Regions from separate parts of the Buttiauxella sp. WJP83 genome, predicted to be linked through region 1. Evidence: predicted binding sites of a transcription regulator. Region 1 holds the regulator's gene; each other region holds the start of a gene.
What was found. The regulator sigma-54, encoded in region 1, starts transcription at its own class of promoters, with help from an activator protein. The targets are predictions, from matches to a motif close to GTTGGCACANNTTTCGCTNT.

Region 1 (4,291 bases):
GGTTTCCAGCATGGGTAACCATAGCTCAAGATAGCTACGTGTCTGGTAGATAAAATTGTGCACTTCGGTATGACGGTCGAGGAACGCAGCCACAGGTCTGTCCAAACCCGTCATCGGACGCAGTTTCGGGTCCCAGTGTGGGTTTGGCAGGAAGCGTACGTCAAACACATAATCCGCATCAATCGGAATACCGTGTTTAAAGCCAAAGGATTCGAAGACCATGGTCAGTTCGCGTTCACGCTTACCAAGCAGGCGAGTACGCAACATTTCCGCGAGCTCATGCACTGACATCTCAGAAGTATCAATGATCAGGTCGGCTCTTGATTTCAATGGCTCCAGCAAATCACTTTCTTCATCTATCGCACTTTCTAGCGATAGATTTTTACTTGAAAGCGGATGCAGACGGCGAGTGTCACTATAACGACGAATCAGCGTGTTGCGGTCGGCATCAAGGAACAATAATTGCGGCGAAAAGGTATCAGGCAGGTTAGTCATTGCCTGTTCAAAAATTTCTGGGTTTTCCGGCATGTTACGCACATCAATGCTGACTGCCGCAGAAATTTGGCGCTCTGCGAGAGTTTTGGCAAGATCAGGCAACAGTACCACTGGCAGGTTATCTACACAGTAGAATCCCATATCTTCTAACGCGCGCAAGGCTACAGACTTCCCTGAACCAGAGCGGCCGCTGACAATCATCAGCACCATGTCATCACTCCCCCAACTTCTCTTGCTGTGGCTTTCGCATGACCGCAGCCAGATTATTCACTTTCACTACCTTGTTCTGTTTCGGTAATGATCTGATAAAGCTCTTCATCGCTCTGTGCGGACCGCAGGCGTCGGCAAATCGTTTTGTCAGCCAGACGTTTCGCGACCAATGACAAAGTATGCAAATGCGTTTTTGTTTGATCCGCAGGAACAAGCAGCGCAAACATCAGGTCAACCGGCTGATTATCGATAGCATCAAAGGCGATAGGGGTTTCCAGTTTAATAAAGACCCCGACAGCACGAGTGGTATCTTCTTCCAGTTTTCCATGAGGGATGGCGATACCATTACCGATACCGGTACTGCCCATTCGTTCGCGCGTCAACACAGCCTCAAACACCACTTGTGGTGGCAGGCCGAGCTGTTTTGCTGCCAGTTCACTGATGATTTCCAGTGCACGTTTTTTACTCTGGCAATGTACATTGGTACGGGTACATTCCTTGTTCAGGACATTACTAAGTTGTAGAGCAGAATCGTTGTTCATCATAAGTTCACCTAAGCACCCTGTTATGCTAACGGCCCGTCACTTAGCGTAACAGGCCGCAGGGTTGTAACAGTTGCCCGGATTATCAGTGTTGTTTTAGTTTATCTTTATGTTTGGTTAACTGGCGTGCCAGTTTATCAATCAAACCATCAATCGCCGCATACATATCCTGGCCTTCCGCGCTGGCATGAATTTCACCACCATTTACATGTAGCGTTGCATCGGCAATATGCGTGACTTTTTCCACTTTTAACACAATATAGACTTGGTTAATTCTTTCGAAGTACTGCTCCAGTTTGGCAAACTTCGTACTCACAAAATCGCGTAGTGCGTCAGTGATTTCGACGTTATGTCCTGTAATGTTGAGCTGCATAGTGTCTTCCTTATCGGTTAAGTCAAACCAATTGCTTACGCTGATTTGACGGTGGTATGGATAAAGACTCTCGGTACTTCGCAACGGTGCGGCGTGCCACCATGATCCCCTGATCGGATAGCATAGTCGTTAACTTGCTATCACTCAGTGGTTTCGCAGGGTTTTCCGCAGCAATTAATTTCTTCACCAATGCACGAATTGCCGTCGAGGAGGCTTCGCCCCCACCTTCGGTATTAACATGGCTTGAGAAGAAATACTTCAATTCAAATATACCGCGTGGGCTATGCAGGTATTTCTGCGTGGTCACACGGGAAATGGTCGACTCATGCATCTCGACCACCTGGGCGATATCAGCGAGAACCATCGGTTTCATGTGTTCTTCGCCAAGTTCAAAGAAGCCCTGCTGTTGCTCTACAATGCAGCGGCTGACGCGCAGCAGCGTGTCGTTCCGGCTTTCCAGACTTTTAATCAGCCACTTTGCTTCTTGTAAGTTACTGCGAATAAACTGCGAGTCGCTGTCATTGCGGGCGTTGGTGCCCATCGCAGCGTACTGCTGGTTTATTTTCAAACGTGGAATGCTGTCGGCGTTCAGTTCTACGGTCCAGCGACCCTGTACTTTTTTCACCAGCACATCCGGAATGACATATTCCGGTTCGCTGGTCTGAATAGATTGTCCTGGGCGCGGGTCAAGAGATTGAATCAGGCACATTGCCTCTTTCAATACTTCCTCTTTCAGACGCGTGACGCGCATCAGGCTGCGGAAATCATGGTTGGCGAGCAGATCCAGGTGATCGCTGACAATCAAGCGGGCTTCGGTTAGCCACGGTGTTTCGCGGGCGAATTGCGAAAGCTGTATAAGCAGGCAGTCACGCAGATCGCGTGCGGCGACACCAACAGGATCGAAACGTTGTACGCGTTTGAGTACCGCTTCCACTTCGTCGAGGGTGATTTCGTCATCACCCATGCTTTCCAGAATTTCTTCCAGAGAGACCGTGAGGTAACCCATTTCGTCAACGGCATCGACAATAGACGTCGCTATCGCTGTGTCGGTGTCTGAAAACGGGGTGAGATCGACCTGCCACATTAAATAATCTTGCAGCGTTTGTGTCGTTTCACCCTGATAAACCGGCAATTCATCGTCAATGTAATCTGTTCCGGTTCCTGATGGCGTGCCCGCGGTGTAGATTTCATCCCAGCTGGCATCCAGCGGTAACTCGTCGGGCATCTCTTTTTGTTCGAGTGCCTCGCGAGTATCTAACGCTTCATCTTCACGAACTTCCTGAGTCTCAATTTCTTCATGCAGATCGGTTTGCTCAAGCAGTGGGTTACTTTCCAGTGCTTGCTGAAGTTCTTGCTGTAGCTCTAACGTCGACAGTTGCAACAGACGAATTGCCTGCTGTAGCTGGGGGGTCATAGCAAGTTGTTGGCTAAGCCTTAATTGCAAACCTTGCTTCATATTCAGAGCGAGCTTCCTCAGGTGTACAGAATTATGGGTCTACCCTATCAGAGTCTGAACTCTTCGCCCAGATACACGCGCTTAACATGCTCGTCTTCCAGGATTTCAGCTGGTGTGCCATGGGCGATTAAATGGCCCTGGCTTACGATGTAAGCACGTTCACAAACAGCCAGCGTTTCACGTACGTTATGGTCAGTAATCAGTACTCCGAGACCGCTGTCGCGCAGATGCTCGATGATTCGCTTGATGTCGATGACGGATATTGGGTCAACACCGGCAAAAGGTTCATCCAGAAGAATAAATTTTGGATTAGCCGCAAGTGCGCGGGCAATTTCAACACGGCGGCGCTCACCACCAGACAATGACTGCCCGAGGTTATTGCGCAAATGTTCGATGTGGAACTCTTCCATCAGCTCATTAGCGCGGTCTTCACGCTGCTCAACAGAAAGGTCGTCACGGATTTGCAGCACGGCCATCAAGTTATCGAACACACTTAAACGGCGGAAAATCGATGCTTCTTGCGGTAAGTAACCGATGCCGCGACGAGCACGAGCATGCAACGGCAGCAGACTAATATCTTCATCATCAATAATGATGTTGCCTGCATCACGCGGCACAATGCCAACCACCATGTAAAAGGTCGTGGTTTTCCCGGCACCGTTCGGGCCAAGTAATCCCACAATTTCACCAGACTTAACAGTCAGGCTGACATCTTCAACAACGCGGCGGCCCTTGTAGGCTTTGGCGAGATTTTTTGCAATTAAAGTAGCCATAACGAATTAGTTACTCTTTTTCTGCGCAGGGGCTGGTGCCGGAGCCTGGCCGTCTTTTTTCTGCAACTGAGAAGGGACCAGAACGGTTGTGACACGTTTACCTTTTTCGCTAAAGGCCTGCATCTTCTGTTCTTTTACCAGGTAAGTAATCTTGTCGCCTTTGATATTGCTATCCAATTGTTCCAGATAGGCATTTCCGGTTAGCACGACGAAATCATTTTGTAGCTCATAGTGCATGGTAGACGCGTGGCCTTTAACTGGCTTACCGCTATCCTGCATCTGATAGAAAGTGGCAGGATTACCATAACCATCAATGACTTCCTTACCTTCTTCACCGCCAGGACGAGTCACAACCACTTTATCGGCGTTAATTTTAATACTGCCTTGCGTCACAATCACATTGCCTGTAAAGGTGACGACGTTACCTTGCATATCCAGCGAC
Region 2 (4,291 bases), 1.6 Mb from region 1:
GCTGGCAGCAGCAAGACGGGACCATGCTCACTCCGGATGTCTTTATTCCGCTGGCAGAACATACCGGTCTGGTCACGCAATTAACAGAGCAAGTCATTGAACTGATATTCCTCGAGCTGGGCGAGTGGCTCCACCAACATCCTGATTATCATATTTCAGTTAATTTAGGCACCCGCGATGTCCGGAGCTTACATATACTGGAAGTCATCATCCCTTATTTGTCACGTTACTCCGTCAAACCGGGTCAAATAGCATTTGAAATTACCGAACGCGGCTTTGCCGATCCGAAAGTGACCGCGCCGATTATTGCGCAATATCGCCAGGCAGGTCATGCAATCTATATTGATGATTTTGGCACGGGCTATTCTAGCCTGAGTTATTTACAGGATCTTGATGTCGATATTCTGAAAATAGATAAGTCATTTGTTGATGCGATTGGATATAAAAATATCACTCCGCATATCATTGAAATGGCCAACTCGTTGGGGATTTTAATGGTCGCCGAGGGGATCGAAACCCCCGTCCAGGCCACCTGGTTACGTACTCAGGGTGTGCAGTACGGCCAGGGCTGGTTGTTCAGTAAAGCTCTGCCAAAAGATAAGTTCATCGAATGGGTCGCAAACTATAGCGCCAGGGGATGAAACGCACCTGAAAAATGCCAGACACTATTTCACGCCAAGGCGTTTTGCCAGGCGGTGTAAATTGGCGACATCTAATTGTAGCTGTCTGGCACTCGCCGCCCAGTTTCCGGCGTTGGCATCCAGGGTACTGATAATAATCTGGCGCTGGAAATCGTCGGTTGCGGTACGCAAATTATCCACCACCGGCACGGTTTCTCCCTGGATGTCAGCCGGTTTGGTATCTGCTTCGCTCAGTTGAAAATGTTGCGGCTGAAGCCAGACTTCACCGCCCGGCTTGCCTGAACGCGCTAACACGGTCGCGCGGTAAAGCGCATGTTCCAGCTCGCGAATGTTCCCTGGCCAGTCGTAACGACGCAGTAAATCACGCGCAGCATCGCTCAACGCCACCTGTTTAAGCCCCATTTTTACGCGGCTTTGCTCGCAGAAAAACCCCGCCAGCAGCGTGATGTCATCACCGCGCTCGCGCAACGGCGGAACATGCAGCGGAAACACGCTCAGACGATGGAACAAATCGGCACGAAACTCCCCTGCCAGCACATGCTGTTTAAGATCACGATTGGTCGCCGCCAGTACGCGCACATTGACTCTTTGGCTGCTGTCATCGCCCACTCGCTGTATATCGCCGTACTGTAAAACACGCAGCAATTTTGCCTGTAGCGTTAACGGCAACTCCCCGATCTCATCCAGAAACAGCGTGCCGTTATCTGCCATCTCAAACTTACCCGTTCGATGGTGAATAGCCCCGGTAAATGCCCCTTTCACGTGACCGAACAGCTCGCTTTCCGCCACACTTTCCGGCAATGCCGCACAGTTGAGGTACACCAGAGGATTGGCGGCACGCGCCGAACCACTGTGAATGGCCCGCGCCACCAGCTCTTTGCCGACGCCCGTTTCCCCGGTGATCAGCACATTGAGATCGGAACCGGCGACGATTTCGATCTCTTTCTTAAGCTGCATAATGCCCGCAGATAACCCGACCATTTCAGTGCTGTTGGTTTTACTGGCGGCGGGGAGCATGGCTACAGCAGGCGTTTGATTTTCAAGTTGTTCCATCAGCATGGCATTATTTAATGCACCGGCCGCCAACACGCTAATCAAACGCAACTCTTCATCACTGAAGTGATCGAACTGCAAAGGGTCCATTCCATCGACGGTTAACGCGCCAATCAGGTTTTGATCGGCAAATAGCGGTAGGCCGAGGCAAGCATGCACTTTTAAATCGGTATGGTCGGGAATGAGCCCGTCGTAGGGATCGGGTAATTCGCTCTCTGCGGGAAAACGCACCACATCCCCTGCCCGTGCAATAGCCTCAAGGCGCGGGTGTGCATCTAAATCGAAGCGCCGTCCGAGCACATCTTCCGCCAGCCCATCAATGGCCAACGGGCGAAATTGCCGGGCTTCATAACGCAGCAACGCCGTCGCATCACCACCTAAAAGCTGGCGCAAGGTGCGAATCAAACGAGCAAAACGATCCTGATGTGAAATGCCGCTTTGCAGCTCGATAGCAATATTGGCGAGAGAGGTAATAGACAGGCTCATAAGCGGCTCCATAAAACAATTTCGCTAACTTACTCTTCGGTAGTCAAAAAGACAATTCAATTGTCAAAACGACATCTCTTTGCATTGTCATTATGACAATTCAATTTTATCCATCTTCATTAAAACACTTTAAAATCAACAACATAAAAAGTTGGCACGCCATTTGTAATATATCCAACACAAGCATCATTTTTTTAATTCTTTTTGAGGTATGACAGATGGCTATTTTAGTAAAAAACAACATTCATTGGGTTGGCCAACGTGACTGGGAAGTGCGTGATTTCCACGGCACCGAATACAAAACGCTGCGTGGCAGCAGCTACAATAGCTATCTTATCCGTGAAGAAAAAAATGTGCTGATCGACACCGTCGACCACAAATTCAGCCGCGAGTTTGTGCAGAATTTGCGTAGTGAAATCGACCTGGCGGACATTGATTGCATCATCATCAACCATGCGGAAGAAGACCACGCGGGCGCACTGACTGAGTTGATGTCCTGCATCCCGGATACTCCGATTTACTGTACGGCTAACGCCATTGACTCCATTACCGGCCACCATCACCATCCTGAATGGAACTTCAACGTGGTGAAAACCGGTGACAGCCTGGATATTGGCAACGGCAAACAGCTGATCTTCGTTGAAACCCCAATGCTGCACTGGCCTGACAGTATGATGACTTACATGACGGGCGATGCAGTACTGTTCAGTAATGACGCCTTCGGCCAGCACTATTGCGATGAACGCCTGTTCAACGACGAGGTCGATCAAAGCGAACTGTTCGAACAATGCCAGCGCTACTACGCCAACATTCTGACACCGTTCAGCCGTTTGGTGACGCCGAAAATTACCGAGATCCTTGGCTTCAACCTGCCGGTGGACATGATTGCCACTTCCCACGGTGTGGTCTGGCGCGAAAACCCAACTCAGATTGTCGAAATGTACCTGAAATGGGCGGCAGATTATCAGGAAGACAGAATCACGATTTTCTACGACACCATGTCTAACAACACCCGAATGATGGCCGACGCGATTGGTCAGGGGATTAATGAAGTTGACCCGAGTGTGGCGGTAAAAATCTTTAACGTGGCCCGCAGCGACAAAAACGACATCCTCACCAACGTGTTCCGTTCCAAGGGCGTGCTGGTCGGCACCTCCACCATGAACAACGTGATGATGCCAAAAATCGCCGGACTGGTTGAGGAAATGACCGGCCTGCGTTTCCGTAATAAACGTGCCAGCGCCTTCGGTTCCCATGGCTGGAGTGGCGGCGCGGTAGACCGCCTGTCTACCCGCTTGCAAGACGCGGGTTTTGAAATGTCGATGAGCCTGAAAGCCAAGTGGCGTCCGGATCTCGACGCGCTGGAAATCTGCCGCCAGCATGGTCGCGAAATTGCCCGTCAGTGGGCTTTGGCACCGCTGGTTTCAGCACCTGCTGCCCCACAGCAGGTAAACGTTGCTGAAGTGAAAACCTGCGCTGACTTAGGTCCGCAAATGCAGTGCAGCGTGTGCCAATGGATTTACGATCCAGCAACCGGTGAATCCATGCAGGACGTCGCACCTGGCACCCCGTGGAGCGAAGTGCCTGACACCTTCCTGTGCCCGGAATGCTCGCTCGGCAAAGACGTGTTTGATGTACTGGCGACGGAGGCAAAATGAAACATGGCATTGTGATTATCGGTTCGGGCTTTGCTGCCCGCCAACTGGTTAAAAACATCCGCAAGCATGATGCGCAGGTTCCTGTGCGCCTGATTGCCGCCGACAGTATGGATGAATACAACAAGCCCGATCTCAGCCACGTTATCAGCCTGAACCAACGTGCAGACGACCTCACCCGGCAGCGTGCCGGGGAGTTTGCCGAGCAGTTTAATCTCACGCTGAACGCCAATAGCTGGGTTTCATCAATCGACCGCCACGAACGTCTGGTGAAATGTGGTGACCAGCAATGGCCGTATGACAAACTGGTTCTGGCGACCGGTTCAAGCGCCCTGCTTCCGCCGATTCCGGGTAAAGAGTTGATGCTGACGCTCAACAGCCAGCAAGAGTTTATGGCCTGCGAATCATCGCTGCGTGATGCTCGCCGGGTAATGATTCTAGGCGGCGGCCTGATTG
Region 3 (4,291 bases), 550 kb from region 1:
ACGCGTGCCATGCAGCGTAATTTGAAACGCAGTTCGCGTGCGTAACACAATTTCACCCCCGTCGCTGCCCAACGCCTGAAGAGCGTTGCGCACAATATTCAGTAAAATCTGTTCAATTTGGTCGGGGTCATGCGCTAACTCCGGCAAACTTGGATCGTAATCTCTCACCAGCGTCACATTGGCTGGCAACTCCATCGACACCAGTTTCATCACACGTTCTGTGACTTTATGAATACTTTCAGTGACGTGCATGCCAGGTTGTTGCGGGCCTAACAGCCTGTCCACCAGATTACGTAAGCGGTCAGCTTGCTCGATAATCACCTTGGTGTATTCAGTGAGAGACGGATCGGGTAAGGCTTTTGCCAGTAATTGCGCTGCGCCGCGTAATCCACCCAGTGGATTTTTAATCTCATGTGCCAGCCCACGGACTAAGTCACGAGCGGCAATTTGCTGCGCTTGCTGTAACTGTTCCTGACTTAAACGTCGTTGGTTATCCATCGGCGCCATTTCCATCAGGATGAAACCTTCTGGCAAACGTTGTGCAGTCAGAGAAAGAATGTGGGAACGGCTATCAATAACCAGTGTGACTTCGTTATCGGTAAAGCCCTGACCTGCGGTCAGGCTTTCCTGCATCAAGCCAACATTTAGCGAAAAGTAACTCAACAGCTCAGGAAGTGGTGTGCCGTACAGCTTGCGCGAACTTTGCGCCAAAAGTTGCTGTGCAGCCGGATTGGCGTAATGCACCGCCAGCTCGTCATCGACCAGTAAAATACTGTTGATTAAAGAATTCAGGATCTGCCCAGCATCGGGCAGTGTGCCGGTTGCCATACAGCAGTCTCCGATAATTTGCACTGTGATGGTGCAGTATAGTTTCCTGCGGGCAAAAGATATTGCTACAGAAGGTTATTTGTGGAGAAAAAAGCCCATCATGAGATGGGCCAAAAGTTTCCACGGCAACAAAATCCTCAACGTCTTTCTTACCACAGCTGTGTTGGCTACTCTCATTCACCCGAATCACTTACTTGAGTAAGCTCATCGGGATTCATTCGATTACCGCCTGGCTGTGGCAAGAAATCCGCAGAGTATTACTAATATTAAACGCTGTAGTACAACTCAAACTCTACCGGGTGCGGAGTCATACGCACACGGTCATTTTCTTCAATACGCAGGGCGATGTAAGCATCGATTGCGTCATTGGTGAACACGCCACCTGCAGTCAGGAACTCACGGTCTTCGTTCAGGCAGTTCAGTGCTTCTTCCAGAGAGCCAGCAACTTGTGGGATCTCTTTCGCTTCTTCTGGCGGCAGGTCGTACAGGTTTTTGTCCATTGCTTCGCCCGGATGGATTTTGTTCTTGATGCCATCAAGACCAGCCATCAGCAGAGCTGCAAAGCACAGGTACGGGTTAGCTGCTGGGTCTGGGAAGCGCACTTCGATACGACGTGCTTTCGGAGACGCAACCACTGGAATACGGATAGAAGCAGAACGGTTACGGGCAGAGTAAGCCAGCATAACTGGAGCTTCATAACCTGGGACCAGACGCTTGTAAGAGTTGGTTGTTGGGTTCGCCAGGGCGTTGATGGCTTTAGCGTGCTTGATAACGCCACCGATGTAGTACAGCGCTTGCTCAGACAGGCCTGCATATTTGTCGCCAGAGAACAGGTTTACACCGTTCTTGGACAGGGACATGTGGCAGTGCATACCGGAACCGTTATCACCAAACATTGGTTTTGGCATGAAGGTCGCAGTTTTGCCGTATGCGTGAGCAACGTTATGAACCACATATTTGTAGATCTGAATTTCGTCCGCTTTTTTGGTCATGGTGTTAAAGCGGGTGGCGATTTCGTTCTGACCAGCAGTTGCCACTTCGTGGTGATGCGCTTCAACCACCAGACCCATTTGCTCCATGGTCAGACACATTGCAGAACGCAGGTCCTGAGATGAGTCAACCGGAGGAACCGGGAAGTAACCGCCTTTAACAGCAGGACGGTGACCTTTGTTACCGCCTTCGTATTTAGTACCGGTGTTCCATGCGCCTTCGATATCATCGATAGCAACGTGAGAACCGGAGATAGAGCTACCAAAACGGATGTCATCGAACAGGAAGAACTCTGGCTCTGGCCCGAACAGTACAGTATCGGCAATACCAGTTGAGCGCAGGTAGTCTTCAGCACGTTTTGCGATGGAGCGTGGGTCACGGTCGTAACCCTGCAAAGTGCCTGGCTCAAGAATGTCACAACGAATGATAAGAGTGGAGTCTGCGAAGAACGGGTCAATAACCGCGGTAGATGCGTCTGGCATCAAAACCATGTCGGATTCGTCGATGCCTTTCCAGCCACCAATCGAGGAGCCATCAAACATTTTGCCTTCTTCGAAGAATTCAGCATTCACCTGGTGAGCAGGAATTGTGACGTGCTGTTCCTTACCTTTGGTGTCAGTGAAGCGCAAATCAACAAATTTCACTTCATGCTCATTCAGCATCGTCAATACGTGTTCAGCGGACATACTTAAATCTCCTGGATTGGTCATTGTCGTCGTGGTAACGAGGTGTTCAATACATTCTATTTGGCTTTTCGCCCTGAAATGATTAAAGCGAAATCTGTGCCAACTTTTAAATTACCCTAAAAAGGCGCTATCATGCGCGGTATAGTGCAAAAGGGCTGCACCATGATGGATAGTTTGCACCAATGTAGTGCTTCAGTCTGAGATTTGAGCACCATATTGGTGCAATTTTCGTTATGGCTCCCTTTTTTGCTCCGTGAAAGCGATCACAAACCCTTACTTTCAACATTGTTTGTAAAGGTTCTTTGTGATCTTGTTCTGTACTTCGATTAATACGTGTACAATAACGCGCTATTTCTAAATGCCTGAGGCAAAGTTGTGATCGAAAATCTGCGTAATATCGCCATCATCGCGCACGTTGACCATGGTAAAACTACCCTGGTTGATAAGCTGCTGCAGCAATCTGGTACTTTCAGTAACGAACGTGCTGAAGCCACCGAACGCGTGATGGACTCCAACGATTTGGAGAAAGAGCGTGGGATTACCATCCTCGCTAAAAACACCGCTATCAAATGGAATGACTACCGTATCAACATCGTTGATACCCCTGGGCACGCCGACTTCGGTGGTGAAGTTGAACGTGTAATGTCCATGGTTGACTCCGTTCTGCTGGTCGTTGATGCAATGGATGGCCCAATGCCGCAGACGCGCTTCGTAACCAAAAAGGCATTTGCCCATGGTTTGAAGCCAATTGTTGTCATCAACAAAGTTGACCGTCCTGGTGCGCGTCCTGACTGGGTTGTTGATCAGGTATTCGACCTGTTCGTTAACCTTGAAGCAACCGACGAACAGCTCGATTTCCCAATCATCTATGCATCTGCATTGATGGGTATCGCGGGTAACGATCACGGTGATATGGCGGAAGACATGACCCCGCTGTACCAGGCGATTGTTGACCACGTTAAAGCACCAAGCGTTGACCTTGATGGTCCGTTCCAGATGCAAATTTCCCAGCTCGACTACAACAACTATGTTGGCGTAATCGGCATCGGTCGCATCAAACGCGGTAAAGTGAAGCCTAACCAGCAGATCACTATCATCGACAGCGAAGGTAAAACTCGTAACGGTAAAGTTGGCAAAGTGCTGACCCACCTCGGTCTGGAGCGTATTGAATCCACCGAAGCCGAAGCAGGCGACATCATCGCGATTACCGGTCTTGGCGAACTGAATATCTCCGACACCCTTTGCGATACGCAAAATGTTGAAGCGCTGCCAGCACTGTCTGTTGATGAACCTACTGTTTCCATGTTCTTCAACGTCAACACCTCTCCGTTCTGTGGCAAAGAAGGTAAATTTGTTACCTCTCGTCAGATCCTTGACCGCCTGAACAAAGAGCTGGTGCACAACGTTGCGCTGCGCGTTGAAGAAACCGAAGATGCGGATGCATTCCGTGTATCTGGTCGTGGCGAACTGCACCTGTCTGTTCTTATCGAAAACATGCGTCGTGAAGGCTTCGAACTGGCTGTGTCCCGTCCGAAAGTTATCTTCCGTGAAATCGATGGCCGTAAGCAGGAACCGTTTGAAAACGTGACTCTTGATATCGAAGAGCAACACCAGGGTTCTGTGATGCAGGCTCTTGGTGAGCGTAAAGGCGACCTGAAAAACATGAATCCAGACGGCAAAGGCCGCGTACGTCTTGACTACGTGATCCCAAGCCGTGGCCTGATCGGCTTCCGTAACGAATTCATGACCATGACTTCTGGTACAGGTCTGCTGTACTCCACCTTCAG

Region 2: a site for sigma-54 is predicted at 2,331-2,350, ahead of norV (anaerobic nitric oxide reductase flavorubredoxin). Genes of this name have one in related genera too.
Region 3: a site for sigma-54 is predicted at 2,589-2,608, ahead of glnA (glutamate--ammonia ligase). Genes of this name have one in related genera too.

Annotation. Positions count from the first base shown of each region.
Region 1 is NZ_CP110080.1:469,771-474,061, forward strand. It holds gene rapZ (RNase adapter RapZ) at 1-705, opposite strand, end outside; gene ptsN (PTS IIA-like nitrogen regulatory protein PtsN) at 759-1,250, opposite strand; gene hpf (ribosome hibernation promoting factor) at 1,333-1,620, opposite strand; gene rpoN (RNA polymerase factor sigma-54) at 1,643-3,076, opposite strand; gene lptB (LPS export ABC transporter ATP-binding protein) at 3,124-3,849, opposite strand; gene lptA (lipopolysaccharide ABC transporter substrate-binding protein LptA) at 3,856-4,291, opposite strand, start outside.
Region 2 is NZ_CP110080.1:3,615,965-3,620,255, forward strand. It holds gene OH773_RS16725 (EAL domain-containing protein) at 1-641, shown strand, start outside; gene norR (nitric oxide reductase transcriptional regulator NorR) at 666-2,180, opposite strand; gene norV (anaerobic nitric oxide reductase flavorubredoxin) at 2,399-3,838, shown strand; gene norW (NADH:flavorubredoxin reductase NorW) at 3,835-4,291, shown strand, end outside.
Region 3 is NZ_CP110080.1:4,629,052-4,633,342, reverse strand. It holds gene glnL (nitrogen regulation protein NR(II)) at 1-828, opposite strand, end outside; gene glnA (glutamate--ammonia ligase) at 1,095-2,504, opposite strand; gene typA (ribosome-dependent GTPase TypA) at 2,880-4,291, shown strand, end outside.